Regions from separate parts of the Sphingomonas sp. GW821-FHT10C01 genome, predicted to be linked through region 1. Evidence: riboswitches for the same ligand, from Rfam matches in the RefSeq annotation. Region 1 holds a riboswitch; the other holds the start of a gene.
The links. A riboswitch is a leader RNA that binds a small molecule or an ion and turns the genes downstream of it on or off. The one in region 1 is predicted to bind cobalamin.
Positions count from the first base shown of each region.

Region 2: linked by a shared signal. The riboswitch ahead of AC07M1_RS19140 (TonB-dependent receptor plug domain-containing protein) and the one ahead of metE (5-methyltetrahydropteroyltriglutamate--homocysteine S-methyltransferase) in region 1 are both predicted to bind cobalamin.

Region 1 is NZ_JBWKNK010000001.1:1,137,850-1,144,076, reverse strand. It holds gene AC07M1_RS05595 (division/cell wall cluster transcriptional repressor MraZ) at 1-68, opposite strand, end outside; gene AC07M1_RS05590 (hypothetical protein) at 457-762, opposite strand; gene AC07M1_RS05585 (cysteine synthase A) at 826-1,818, opposite strand; gene AC07M1_RS05580 (hypothetical protein) at 1,953-2,396, shown strand; gene AC07M1_RS05575 (Mpo1-like protein) at 2,412-2,738, opposite strand; gene AC07M1_RS05570 (DNA-deoxyinosine glycosylase) at 2,761-3,264, shown strand; gene AC07M1_RS05565 (VOC family protein) at 3,304-3,720, shown strand; cobalamin riboswitch at 3,771-3,975, shown strand; gene metE (5-methyltetrahydropteroyltriglutamate--homocysteine S-methyltransferase) at 4,088-6,227, shown strand, end outside.
Region 2 is NZ_JBWKNK010000008.1:58,104-64,330, forward strand. It holds gene AC07M1_RS19130 (ABC transporter substrate-binding protein) at 1-594, shown strand, start outside; gene cobO (cob(I)yrinic acid a,c-diamide adenosyltransferase) at 591-1,199, opposite strand; gene AC07M1_RS19140 (TonB-dependent receptor plug domain-containing protein) at 1,255-3,123, opposite strand; cobalamin riboswitch at 3,300-3,521, opposite strand; gene AC07M1_RS19145 (sigma-54-dependent transcriptional regulator) at 3,588-4,928, opposite strand; gene AC07M1_RS19150 (sensor histidine kinase) at 4,921-6,227, opposite strand, start outside.

The sequences.
Region 1 (6,227 bases):
AAGCCGCTGTTCTTCTCGAGGGTGGCACGCAGGGTCGAGGGGATGGCGACACGACCCTTGTCGTCCACCAGCTGCAGCCCAACGCCTCTGTACCCCGTTCGGTTCACTCCCGCCCTCGCTTACGGCAGGCAAACCTTTCCCGTCTCCGGAAGCGCACGATGCCGCGCGCCCCGGACCCGATTCCGGCTGACGATAAGGTTGCCCTGTTAACCAGCGGCGTATCTTAAGCGCCAATGGTTTTCAATGCCTGAACGCGGGAATCTACGGTACTCAGCCCCACTTTCTGCCTCAAATCGGGGATGTACCAAAGTTATTCGATCTTTGGCCTCGCTCTGTTCCAAGGCAGTCGATGAACGCGAGACGCGTGAAACCGGCCGCTACGCTGCGGATCGGCCGGCTTGGGATCGAAGTGGGGCGATTTCCCGCGACGTGCCGCTGCGCGAGCGGCACGACCCGTCACTTGGCGGGAACGGGATAGGGCGTGATCGCGGGCGCGGGGGTTTCGGCGGTACGTGGCGCGATGCCCAGTTCGGCGATCGGCTCGTCCTTTTCGAGGGCCGCGTCGTTGATGATGACGCCGTCGGTCATGTTGGCGACGACCTCAGGCTTCGACCCGCCTTCCGCGACAATGGGGTCTTCCTTGTTGGCGAGCGAAAAGATCGCGCTGGCCACGCCGATCAACAGCAGGACGCTCGCGAGACCGGTCACGCCGACAAGGACGCGCAACATGCTTTGTTTGGGATCGGTCGGGAGCGACTTCATAACGGTGTGGCATAAATGTAACGCCTTTACCGCCGAATGTCGAACCCTTGTTTTACGTCAGCGTCAGGCTGAAGCGAGCCAGGCAGGCACTGGCAGCCCCTTGGACCGCAACCAGTCGCCATTGTACAATGTTGAAAGATAACGAAATCCGGTATCGCACAGGATCGTCGCGATGCGCTTGCCCGGCCCCAATTCGCGGCCCAGCCGGATCGCGCCGGCGACGTTGATGCCCGATGACAAACCCAGGCACAGCCCCTCTTCGGCCAGCAGCCGCTCGACCCATTCCAGCCCTTCCTCATCGGAGATTCGGTACTGAGTGTCGATCGGCGCGCCTTCGAGGTTGGCGGTAATTCGCCCCTGCCCGATCCCCTCGGCGACCGAGCTGCCTTCTGCCTTGAGTTCGCCATGCGCATAATATTCGTAGAGTGCCGCGCCGTGCGGATCGGACAGCGCGATGGTGACGCGCTCGTCCTTTTCCTTGAGGCCAAGACCGACGCCCGCAATGGTCCCGCCGGTGCCGGCCGCGCAGGTGAAGCCGTCGATCCGGCCGTCCATCTGGGTCCAGATCTCCTCGGCGGTGGTGACGATATGCGCCTTGCGGTTGGCGATATTATCGAACTGGTTGGCCCAGATCGCGTTGGGCGTCTCTTCGGCGATGCGGCGGCTGGTGTGCACGAAATGACCGGGGTTCGAATAGGGCGCGGCGGGGACCAGAACGAGTTCGGCACCCAGCGCGCGCAGCGTGTCCATCTTCTCGCGGCTCTGCGTCTCGGGCATGACGATGATCGTCTTGTAGCCCTTGGCGTTGCCGACCAGCGCCAGGCCGATGCCGGTATTGCCCGCCGTCCCCTCGACGATCGTGCCGCCCGGCGCGATCAGTCCGCGCGCTTCCGCGTCCTGGACGATGAACAGCGCCGCGCGATCCTTCACGCTCGCACCCGGATTCGCGAATTCGCACTTGCCGAAGATGTCGCAACCCGCAGCCTCACTTGGCCCTCTCAGCCGCACCAGCGGAGTGTTGCCGATCAGTGCGATGGTATCGTTTGCGACATGCATGGCGCGACCATTTGCACGCCCCGCCCCGCGCGGCAAGCAAGCGATGCTTCGCGCATGGCAACATCCTGACGCACTCGCTTGACCCGATGCCGGCCACTGACTACAACTGTAGTCGTAAGGTTAGGAGAAGCCGAATGACCCGTATCGCGTCCATGATGATCCTGTCCATCGCCGCATTCGCCGCCGCTCCGAGCAGCGCCCGTGAGACTGCTGAAGCACGGCTGTCCAATGCCGTCGAGCGCGAGATGGCTGCGCAAGGCCCCATCGTCACCGCCGAGGATCGCGCGCTGATCGCCAGGAAATGCGGCTACGGCCCGAACGAGACCCGGAACGACAACATCAACATCGGCAACGACATGATGCATTGCGCCAATGGCAAGCGCGTCCCCATGGACAGCGAACTCCGCGCGATGTCGAAGCGCGTCTCGGACCGGGCGAACCGCCATGTCGAGCACGCGATGAAGAGCGCATCGGTCGCGTTGGCAACGGCCGAAATCGCGCAGGAAGCGTCGGAACGCGCGGTGAAGGAGTCGGCGCGTGCGCTCAGGGAAATGCAGCGGTCGCGGAAGGAACGCTGAGCATCCCCGGAAGCGCTAGGCGACGCCCGCCCTTTGTAGGTGCGGGCCGAGCCGGCCGCTCAGCCACAGGAAGAACATGCGATAGTCGCTGACCAATGACCACAGCGGGTAGGTGAAGGTCGCCGGGCGGTTCTTCTCCACCCCGAAATGCGCGGCCCAGGCAAAGCCGTAGCCGGCGAGCGGGATGGCAAGGAACCACCAGCTGTTGAGCCAGAGTCCCGCCGCCAGCGCCGCGAAGGTCAGAATCGTCCCGGCATAGTGCAGCGCCCGCGTCTGCGCCTTCGCATGTTCGCGAAGATAATAGGGCCAGAAATCGGCATAGCGGGTGATCGCGCGCGCCATGGGCGGATGCTAGGACGGCGGCGTGGCGCAATCAACTCCCCGCAAATCCAGCTTCCCGCCGGTCGTTAATCGCGGCGTCCGCCTGCTGATCTGCGGCAGCCTGCCGGGCGACCGATCGCTCGAGGCGAGGCAATATTACGCGCATCCGCAGAACCAGTTCTGGCGGCTGATGTCGGCGGTGGTCGATCGCGACCTCGTCGCCCTCGCCTATCCCGACCGCCTCGCAGCACTCCTCTCTGCCCGCGTCGGACTGTGGGACGTCGTCGCCACCGCGCACCGCCCGGGCAGCACCGATGCCGCGCTCAGCGACGTCGCCCCCAACGACATCGCCGCGCTCGCCGCGACCTTGCCCGATCTGCGCGCCATCGCCTTCAACGGCGGCACCGCGCTCAAGCACGGGCTGAAGCAACTTGGGTCCACCGGCTACGCGGCCGTCGCCCTCCCCTCGTCCAGCCCGCTCCACACCGTGGGCTTCGACGCGAAGCTTCCAGGCTGGCTGGCGCTGCGGAATCATCTGGGCCATTGACCCGGGAACGGCGCCGGTTGCGCCGACAGGAGAGAGACAATGACCCCACCCTTCGCGATGCGCGGGATCGACCATATCGTGCTGCGCGTCGTCGACCTGCCCAAGATCCTGGCCTTCTATCACGACGTGCTCGGCTGCACCGACGAGCGTGAGCAGGCCGAGATCGGCCTGTATCAGCTCCGCGCGGGCGCCTCGCTGATCGACATCGTCCCGATCGACGGCAAACTGGGCGCCAAGGGCGGCGCCGCGCCCGGCGCGGAAGGTCGCAACCTCGACCATTTCGCGATCGCCATCGAGCCGTTCGACCGCGAGGCGCTGGGCGCGCACCTCACCGCCCATGGTGTCGAGATCCTCGAGGAAGGTCCGCGCTACGGGGCCGAGGGCGAAGGCCCATCAGTCTATATCCGCGACCCCGAAGGCAACATCGTCGAGCTCAAGGGCCCATCAAACAATTAAAGATATAAAGAAGTCTTTATATCATGCTTGACACCCGGCCCCATCGGCGCGATGCTGATGGGGTCGAAGGTGCTCCGGTCGGCTTGTCCGCGCCGGAGCTAAGATGGGAAGCCGGTGCAAATCCGGCGCTGCCCCCGCAACTGTAAGCGGCGAGCGGCGGTCGATACGTGTCACTGGGAGGCTCGCTTCCCGGGAAGGCCAGACCGTCCGTGTTGACCCGTGAGCCAGAAGACCTGCCCGCGACACGATAACGTCCACCGGCGGGGTGCCCGGTCTGGCCGCATGCGCCATGCGCGGCCGGTCCCCACCGTCCGTGCAAGCCCGCACGCGTCCGGCTTCTCCCCGCCTTCTTCGGGGTAGAAGACCAATGACCGTCACCATCGCCACGCTCGGCTTTCCGCGCATCGGCCCGCGCCGTGAACTCAAGCACGCACTCGAATCCTTCTGGTCGGGCAAGTCCGACGAAGCCGCCTTGCTCGAATCCGCGGCCGGCCTGCGCACCGCCGCCTGGGCGCGCCAGACCGCGCTCGGCGCCGACTGGCTGCCGTCGAACGATTTCTCGCTCTACGACCATGTCCTCGACTTGAGCGTGATGCTCGGCGCGATCCCTTCCCGCTATGGCGCGGCGGACGGCGAGGCGACGCTCGCCACCTATTTCGCGATGGCTCGCGGCACGACGGGGTCGCACGAAGGCTGCGCCCATTCGCACAGCCTGACCGCGTGCGAGATGACCAAATGGTTCGACACCAACTATCACTATATCGTCCCCGAGCTGTCCGCCGGACAGAAGCTCGCGCTCGGCCGCCTCAAGATCGTCGAGGAATATCGCGAAGCGAAGGCTCAGGGCTATGAAACCCGCCCCGTCCTGCTCGGCCCGGTCACCTGGCTCAGCCTGGTCAAGGCCAGCGGCGTCGATCCCTTCGACTATCTCGACGAACTGCTCGGCCTCTATGGTGTGATCCTCAACCATCTCGCCCATGCCGGCGCCGAATGGGTGCAGATCGACGAGCCGATCCTGGTCACCGACCTCAGCGAACAGCAGCGCCGCGCCTTCACCCGCGCCTATGCCCGGCTCGCGCGTTCGACGCCGCAGATCATGCTGACCACCTATTTCGGCGGGCTCGGCGACAATCTCGGCCTCGCCACCGCGCTGCCGGTCGGTGGCCTGCACATCGACCTCGTCCGTGCGCCCGAACAGCTCGACGCGGTGCTCAAGGCCGCGCCGAAGACGCTCGCCCTCTCGCTCGGCGTGATCGACGGCCGCAACATCTGGCGTGCCGACCTCGCGACCCTGCTCGACCGGATCGAGCCGCTGGCCGCACAGCGCGACCTGATCCTTGCCCCGTCCTGCTCGCTGCTCCACGTGCCCGTCGATCTCGGGCTGGAGAGCAAGCTCGACACCGAGGTGAAGCAATGGCTCGCCTTCGCCGTGCAGAAGGTCGAGGAACTGGCGATCCTCAAGCGCGCGCTCAACGAGGGCCGCGCCAGCGTCACACCGGAACTGGAGGCATCGTCACAGGCCGCCGCCAACCGCCGCACCTCGCCGCGCATCCATGACGCCGCCGTCGCCGCGCGCATCGCGGCGGTCACCCCGGATATGCGCGAGCGCCGCTCGGATCACCCGACCCGCATCGCCGCGCAGGCCGAGGTACTGGGCCTCCCGCTCTTCCCGACGACCACGATCGGCTCCTTCCCGCAAACCGCCGAGGTCCGCAGCGCGCGCGCCGAATATAATCGCGGCAATCTCGACGCCACGGCGTACGAGGCGTTCCTGCGGGCCGAGACGCTGCGCGCGATCCGCTGGCAGGAGGAAGCCGGGATCGACATGCTCGTCCATGGCGAGTTCGAGCGCAACGACATGGTCCAGTATTTCGGTGAGCAGCTCGCCGGCTTTGCCTTCACGGTGAACGGCTGGGTCCAGAGCTACGGCTCGCGCTGCGTGCGTCCGCCGGTGCTGTATGGCGATGTCTCGCGCCCGAACCCGATGACGGTCGAATGGTGGCGTTATGCCCAGAGCGTCACCGACAAGCCGGTCAAGGGCATGCTCACCGGCCCGGTGACGATCCTCAACTGGAGCTTCGTGCGCGACGACCAGTCGCGTGAAGCCTCTTGCCGCCAGATCGCGCTCGCGATCCGCGACGAGGTCCAGGATCTCGAGGCCGCGGGCTGTCAGGCGATCCAGATCGACGAAGCGGCGCTGCGCGAAGGTCTGCCGCTGCGTCGCAAGGACTGGCAGCATTATCTCGACTGGTCGGTCGACTGCTTCCGCCTCTCCGCCGCCGGGGTTGCCGACGCGACCCAGATCCACACGCATATGTGCTATTCGGAGTTCAACGACATCCTGCCCTCGATCGGCGCGATGGACACCGACGTGATCTCGATCGAGACCGCGCGCTCGCAGATGGAGCTGCTCGAGGGCTTCGCCGCCTATGACTATCCGGCCGCGATCGGGCCGGGCGTGTACGATATCCACGCCCCGCGCGTGCCGGGCGAGGAAGAGATGGTCG
Region 2 (6,227 bases), on a different contig from region 1:
TCGTCCGAGCAGCTGTTCGCGCTGCGTCCCGACCTGATCATCGGGATGCCCGCCAGCCGCCATGCGATGCTGCGCCCGCTGGGTCCGGAGAAGTACCGCACGCTCGACCTGGGCTATGCCGAGAGCTACCCGACGATCATCGAGCAGATCCGCACCGTCGCCGCCGCCGTCGGCCACCCCGCGCGGGGCGAGGCACTGATCCGGCGCATGGAGGCTGATCTCGCCAAGCTCGGCAAGCTCAAGGGCGGCAAGGTCGCGGCCTATTACCAGCGCCGTGGGTTCATGACCGGCACCGAGACGCTGATCGACGACTTGATGACGCGCGCTGGCCTGATCAATCTCGCTGCCAAGCTTGGCAAGCCGCCGCTGTCGCAGATCAGCCTCGAGGAAATGGTCGCAGCCCGCCCCGACTTTCTGATCGTCGAAAGCGCAACCGACCGGATCACCGATCAGGGGACGGAAATGCTGCACCACCCGGCGCTGCGCGGAATCCCGCGCATCTCGATCCCGCAGGCGTGGACGGTATGCGGCAGCCCCGCCTATGTGCTGGCCGCGCGCGGCATCGTCGAGCAGGCGGCCCGCCACAGACACTAGAATTCGATACCCTTCTGCGCACGGACATTCTGCGTGCGGAAGGGGTGTTTGACCTCGGTCATCTCGGTGACCAGGTCGGCGGCGTCGATCAGCGCCTGGGGCGCGTTGCGGCCGGTGATGATGACATGCTTCATCTCCGCGCGGGCGGTGACCGCCTCCAGCACTTCCTCGACCGGCAGATAGTCGTAGCGCAGCACGATGTTGAGCTCGTCGGCGATCACCAGCGCATAGCTGGGGTCGGCGATCATCCGCTTGACCTCTTCCCATCCGGCGCGCGCCGCGGCGATATCGCGCGCGCGGTCCTGCGTGTCCCAGGTGAAGCCTTCGCCCATCCGCTTGAACTCGATCTCGTCGGGAAAGCGGTCGAAGAAGCGCTTCTCACCCGTGTCGATCGTCCCCTTCACGAACTGAACGATGCCGACCTTCATCCCGTGCCCGATCGCGCGCGCGGCGACGCCGAAGGCGGAAGAGGACTTGCCCTTGCCGTTGCCGGTATGGACGATCAGCAGGCCCTTCTCGACCGTCTTGGTCGCGATCTTCTTGGCCTGGGCCGCCTGGATCTTCTTCATCCGTTCATTGTGTTCGGCGTCGGTCCGGGGCTTCATCGCATCTCTCCGAATATGAGAAGGGGAGGCGACCCAGGTCGCCTCCCCGAACGGATCAGAACTTCAGGCGGATGCCGCCATAGGCGCTGCGGCCAAGGGCGTTCTTGCCCCAGGCCATCTGATACTGCGTGTCGAACAGATTGGTGACGCGACCATAGATCTCGACATTGTCGGTGATGCCATAGGACGCGAGCAGGTCGACGACTTCATAACCCTTGGTCGCGGGCGAGAAGGTGCTCGACGCGTTGCGGTCACGATGACGCAGGCGCGCGGTGACCGAGAAGCGCTCAACCGGCGTGACCGTAACCGAGGTGCTGCCCGAGAATTCGGGGCGGCGCAGGCTGGTCCATACACCATTCACCGGCTGGTCGGCCTTCAGATAGGTCAGGCTCTGACGGAACGACAGCCAGTCGGCCGGGCGCAGGTGAAACGCGATCTCGACGCCCGACTTCCGCGTCCGACCGAACTGGGCATAGCCACCGAACGGCGGGCGAGCGCCGTCGAACACGATCTCGTTGCTGGTCTTCGCGAAGAAGTACGAGACCTGCGCACCGAATGCGGAGCCGAAGTTCAGGTCGACGCCGACGTCGCCGCCTTCGCTGGTCTCGACCTTGAGATTGGGGTTGCCATAGGTCGGGTCGAACAGCTGGTAGAGGCCGGGTGCCTTGGCACCCGAGCCGTAGCTTGCGCGCAGCTTGACGTCGCCGCTGCCGATCAGGTTCTCAAGGACATAGGCGCCGGTGACCCGATAGGTCTCGAAGCTGCCGAAACGGCTATTGTCGTCGATGCGCGCCGCGCCGGTGATGGTCAGCCCGCGCGCAGGACGCAGCGCAAGCTCGGCAAAGGCCGACTTGGTCTTGATCTTGGCAGCGAACACACCCGAGAACAGCGTCGCCTGATCGGTATATTCTTCCTCGTAGTTGACGCCGGCCGCGACGCCGAACAGCCCGCCCTTGTCGTAGCTGACATTGGCCGCGAGCACGTCCTTCGTCCCTTCGTACAGGTCGCCCGCAGCGCTGTTGAACCTGCCGAAATAGCGGCGCTGGGCAACATAACGGCTCGCCGTCGCGCTCGCACGCCACGCATTGTCGTCGCTGCGGTAGCTGGCCTGGCCCGCATAGGCCCATTCCTTCTTGCGCACCGTGTCGGTGCTGTCGGCATTGGTGCCGTCGAGATCGGAGTGCGAATTCTGCCAGAAGCCGATCAGCTGCAGGTCGATGTTCGAGGTTGCAGCAAGTCCGACACGGCCGCTGAAGCCGTAGCGCCAATATTCGTCCTCTTCGACCGCCTTGCCGGTTGCCGGATCGGCGAGCGACGGGCCATTGTGCTTGTAGCCGCTTGCTGTCAGCCGGAAGTCGAGCGCGCCCTTCTTGCCGATCACCGACGTCGCGCCGTTGAGCGTCTCGTACGAGCCGTACTCGCCCTGCGCGCTGAACAGGAAGCCGTCATTGGTGGCACGCTTGGTGATGATGTTCACCACGCCGCCGATCGCGTCGGAGCCGTAGAGCGAACTCTGGTTGCCGCGCAGCACCTCGATCCGCGCGATATCGGCGGTGGTCAGATGATCGGACTGATACTGGGTGCTGGTCGAGCTGGGGTCGCCCAGTTCGATGCCGTCGATCAGGTACAGGACCTGGTCGTTGTCCGACCCGCGGATGCTCACGCTGGTGAGGTCACCCGGGCGGTCCGAGGTGATCTGCACGCCGGCCAGATCCTGGAAGATGTCCTTCACGAAGGTGATCTGATCGCGCTGGATATCCTCGGCGGTGATCACGGTGACGGCGCTGCCGATCTCGCTCGGCTTGAGCGGCACGCGGCTGGCGCTGATGACGACATCGTCGTTGGTGGCGGGCGCCTGATCCTGTGCGAATGCCGGCGTCACCGCGGCGCTGGCAAGCAGGATGGTCAGAAAGCGATACTTCACGTGATAGTCCCCCCGCGTCGAGCAACTGAAAGGGCGGGACCTGCCGACGAACGGCCGGCACGCCTATGCGGACGGACGCTGGAGGCACCCGCACAAGCGTGACCGTGCGGCCCCGGCCGCATGGTTCGTCGCTCAGACGGAGAGAAACCGTGCCTTGGCCATTCCCTGGACCACGGCAAGAGCGACCCACGCTGGCAGGTCTCCTGGCTCACGGGTCGTCGCTCGATGCACGGCCTTCCCGGACCTGAAGGTCCAGTGGCTGCCTCCTCGAAAGGGAGACCAGCGCATCTCGCTCACCGCTTACAGTTGCAGGGACAGCCGCGGATTTGGATGGTCACCCATCCGCACCGCATTCCCATTGAAGCCCCTTACGGGGCACCAGCGCGATCAATCGGACAACCGGATTTCTCCCGGCGTCCGAGCGCGCCCCTACGCGCAAACGTCCCGCTTGCCAACGGGGAGTTTCAACGGCCGCGTCTGGGCAGCCGAAAGTCGGCCGGGGCGATCCCCGCACGCTTCATCTTGTCGTAGAGCGTCTTGCGCGGGAGCTGGAGCAGATGAAGGGCACGATCGACCCGGCCGTTCGACGCCTGGAGCGCTTCGCGCAGCAGCATTTCCTCATAGCTGCGGACACGCTGGACTAGCCCCTCCTGAGTCTCGCTTTCCCAGACGCCTGGCTCGGTCAGGCCGAGCACCGCGCTGAACGCGAAATTGCGCAGCTCGCGCACATTGCCCGGCCAGTCATGTCCGATCAGGTGGCGGCGGATCGTGTCGGTGATCCGGAAATCGCTGCGGCCGGCCTGCGCTGCCGCCTCTTGCACGAAGGCGGCGAACAGCAATGGGATGTCCGCGCGGCGTTCGCGCAGCGGCGGGAGCGACAGCCGTACGACATTGAGGCGGAAATAGAGGTCGCGGCGGAATTCGCCGCGCTCGATCAGAGTCTCCAGCCCCGGCTTGACCGAGGCGATCACGCGCAGGTCGAGCGGAATGGGGCGTTCCTCGCCGAGCGGAAGTACCTCGCGCTCCTCGATCACCCGCAGCAACCGTGACTGCACCGCTGGCGGCATCCCGTCGATATCGTCGAGGAACAAGGTGCCGCGGTTCGACGCCTCGATCCGGCCGGTGCGGGCAAAGCGAGCGCCCGGCACGGCGTCGGCGGCATGGCCGAGCAGCTCGATCTCGGCATGTGCTTCGGGCACCGCCGCGCAACTGACCGCGACAAAGGCACGCGCACTGCGCGGTGATCCGCGATGGAGCATCGCCGCGACCAGTTCCTTGCCGGTGCCGGTTTCGCCCTCGATCAGCACGTCGATATCGGCGCGTGCGACCTGGGTGATCGTCTCGCGCAGCCGCACCATGGCCGGGCTGTCGCCGATCAAAGGGCTCTCGACCCGCGTCGCCTCGGCCGCGCGCAGGCGGCGATTGTCGAGCACCAGCGCGCGTGCCGCCAGCGCCTTGCCGGCGGATGCGGCGAGGTGCCCGGCGGCAAAGGGCTTGGCGAGGAAATCGAAGGCGCCGTCCTGCAAGGCCCGCACCGCCATCGGCACATCGCCGTGGCCGGTGATGAGGATGACGGGGATTTCGCTGTCGATGGCGCGGATGCGCTCGAAGAATTGCAGGCCGTCCATGCCGGGCATGCGGATGTCGGTGACGATCGCGCCGTCGAAGTCGGGGCGGATCGCGCTTAGCGCCGCCTGCGCGCTGGCGAAAGCGCGCACCGGGATGCCCGCCAGTTCCAGCGTCTGGACGTTGGCCTCACGCATCGCGGCATCGTCGTCGACGAACAGGATCGCCGGTTCAGCCACGCGCGGCCTCCGGGAGCGAGAGGCGGAAGGTGGCGCCGCCCAGCGCCGATTCGGTCAGGCTGAGCTCACCGCCAAAGTCGCGTGCGATGTTGCGCGCGATCGGCAGGCCGAGGCCAAGGCCTTCGGTGCGACCGGTGACGAAGGGCATGAACAGCTCGTCCGTGAGGTTGGCGGGCACGCCGGGTCCGTTGTCGGCGACATCGATCTCTATGCCGTCCGCGATGCGGTTCGTGATGATGCGGATCACCGACCCCTCGCGTCCGGCGAGCGCGTCGAGCGCGTTCTGGATCAGGTTGATCAATATCTGCTCCAGCCGCACGCGATCGGCGGTGACGTGCAGCCCGACGGGTCCCGTTCGCTCCAGCACCACGCCCTGCGCGCGCACCCGGTCGCCGATCAGCAGCAGTGTCGATTCGATCACCGCATCGACATCGACCGGGCCGGTTTCGGGCGTGCGCCGCCGCGCGAAATTGCGCAGCTCGGCGGTGATCGTGCCGATGCGCTGGGTCAGCTCGACGATACGGGACAGGTTGCCGTCCGCGCGTGCGTCGTCGCCCTTGGCGAGGAATCCTTGCGCATTCTCGGCAAAGCTGCGGATCGCGGCGACGGGCTGGTTGATCTCATGCGCGACGCCCGCGGTGATCTGCCCGAGCGATCCGAGCCGATTGGCCTGAGCCAGCTCTTCGCGCGCGGCGCGATAGCGCTGGTCGGTCCGTGCCAGCTCGGCGCTTTCGGCGACCAGCCGTTCATTTGCTTCACGCAACTCGGCGGTGCGCTCGACGACTTGGCCCTCCAGCGCGCGTTGGGCGGCGATCTGGATCAGGCGCCGCTCGCGCGTCCGCCACAGCAGCAGCAAGGCGCCGGCGATCAGCGCGAGTGCGCCGAGCGACACCAGTCGCGCATTGGCGTTGGCGCTGCGCATCGCCGGGTCGAGTGGGTAGAGGACTCGTAATTGTGCACCCGCGAGGGGAAGGGCGGTCGAGGCGATGCGGCTGCCCGGCTTGTCGTCGCCCATCCGCGCGCCACCATCGGCGATGCTGAGCGGGAGCGGGGCAAGCGGGAGATTGCCATATTGTCGGGTCGCGCGGATCGCGGCGCGGCTGCCCGCGCTGAGTTGACCGACCGTCGCGAACCGCCATGCCGGCTCGCTGGTGACGATGACGACGCCATGTCCGTCGGTGACGATCGTCTTGCCCTGCTGGCGCGCCCAGGCCGCCTGCATCGCCTCGAACTCGATCTTGACCACGATCACGCCAAGCGGTCGCGCGGCGTCGCCGATGCGGCGGGCCAGATAGAGTC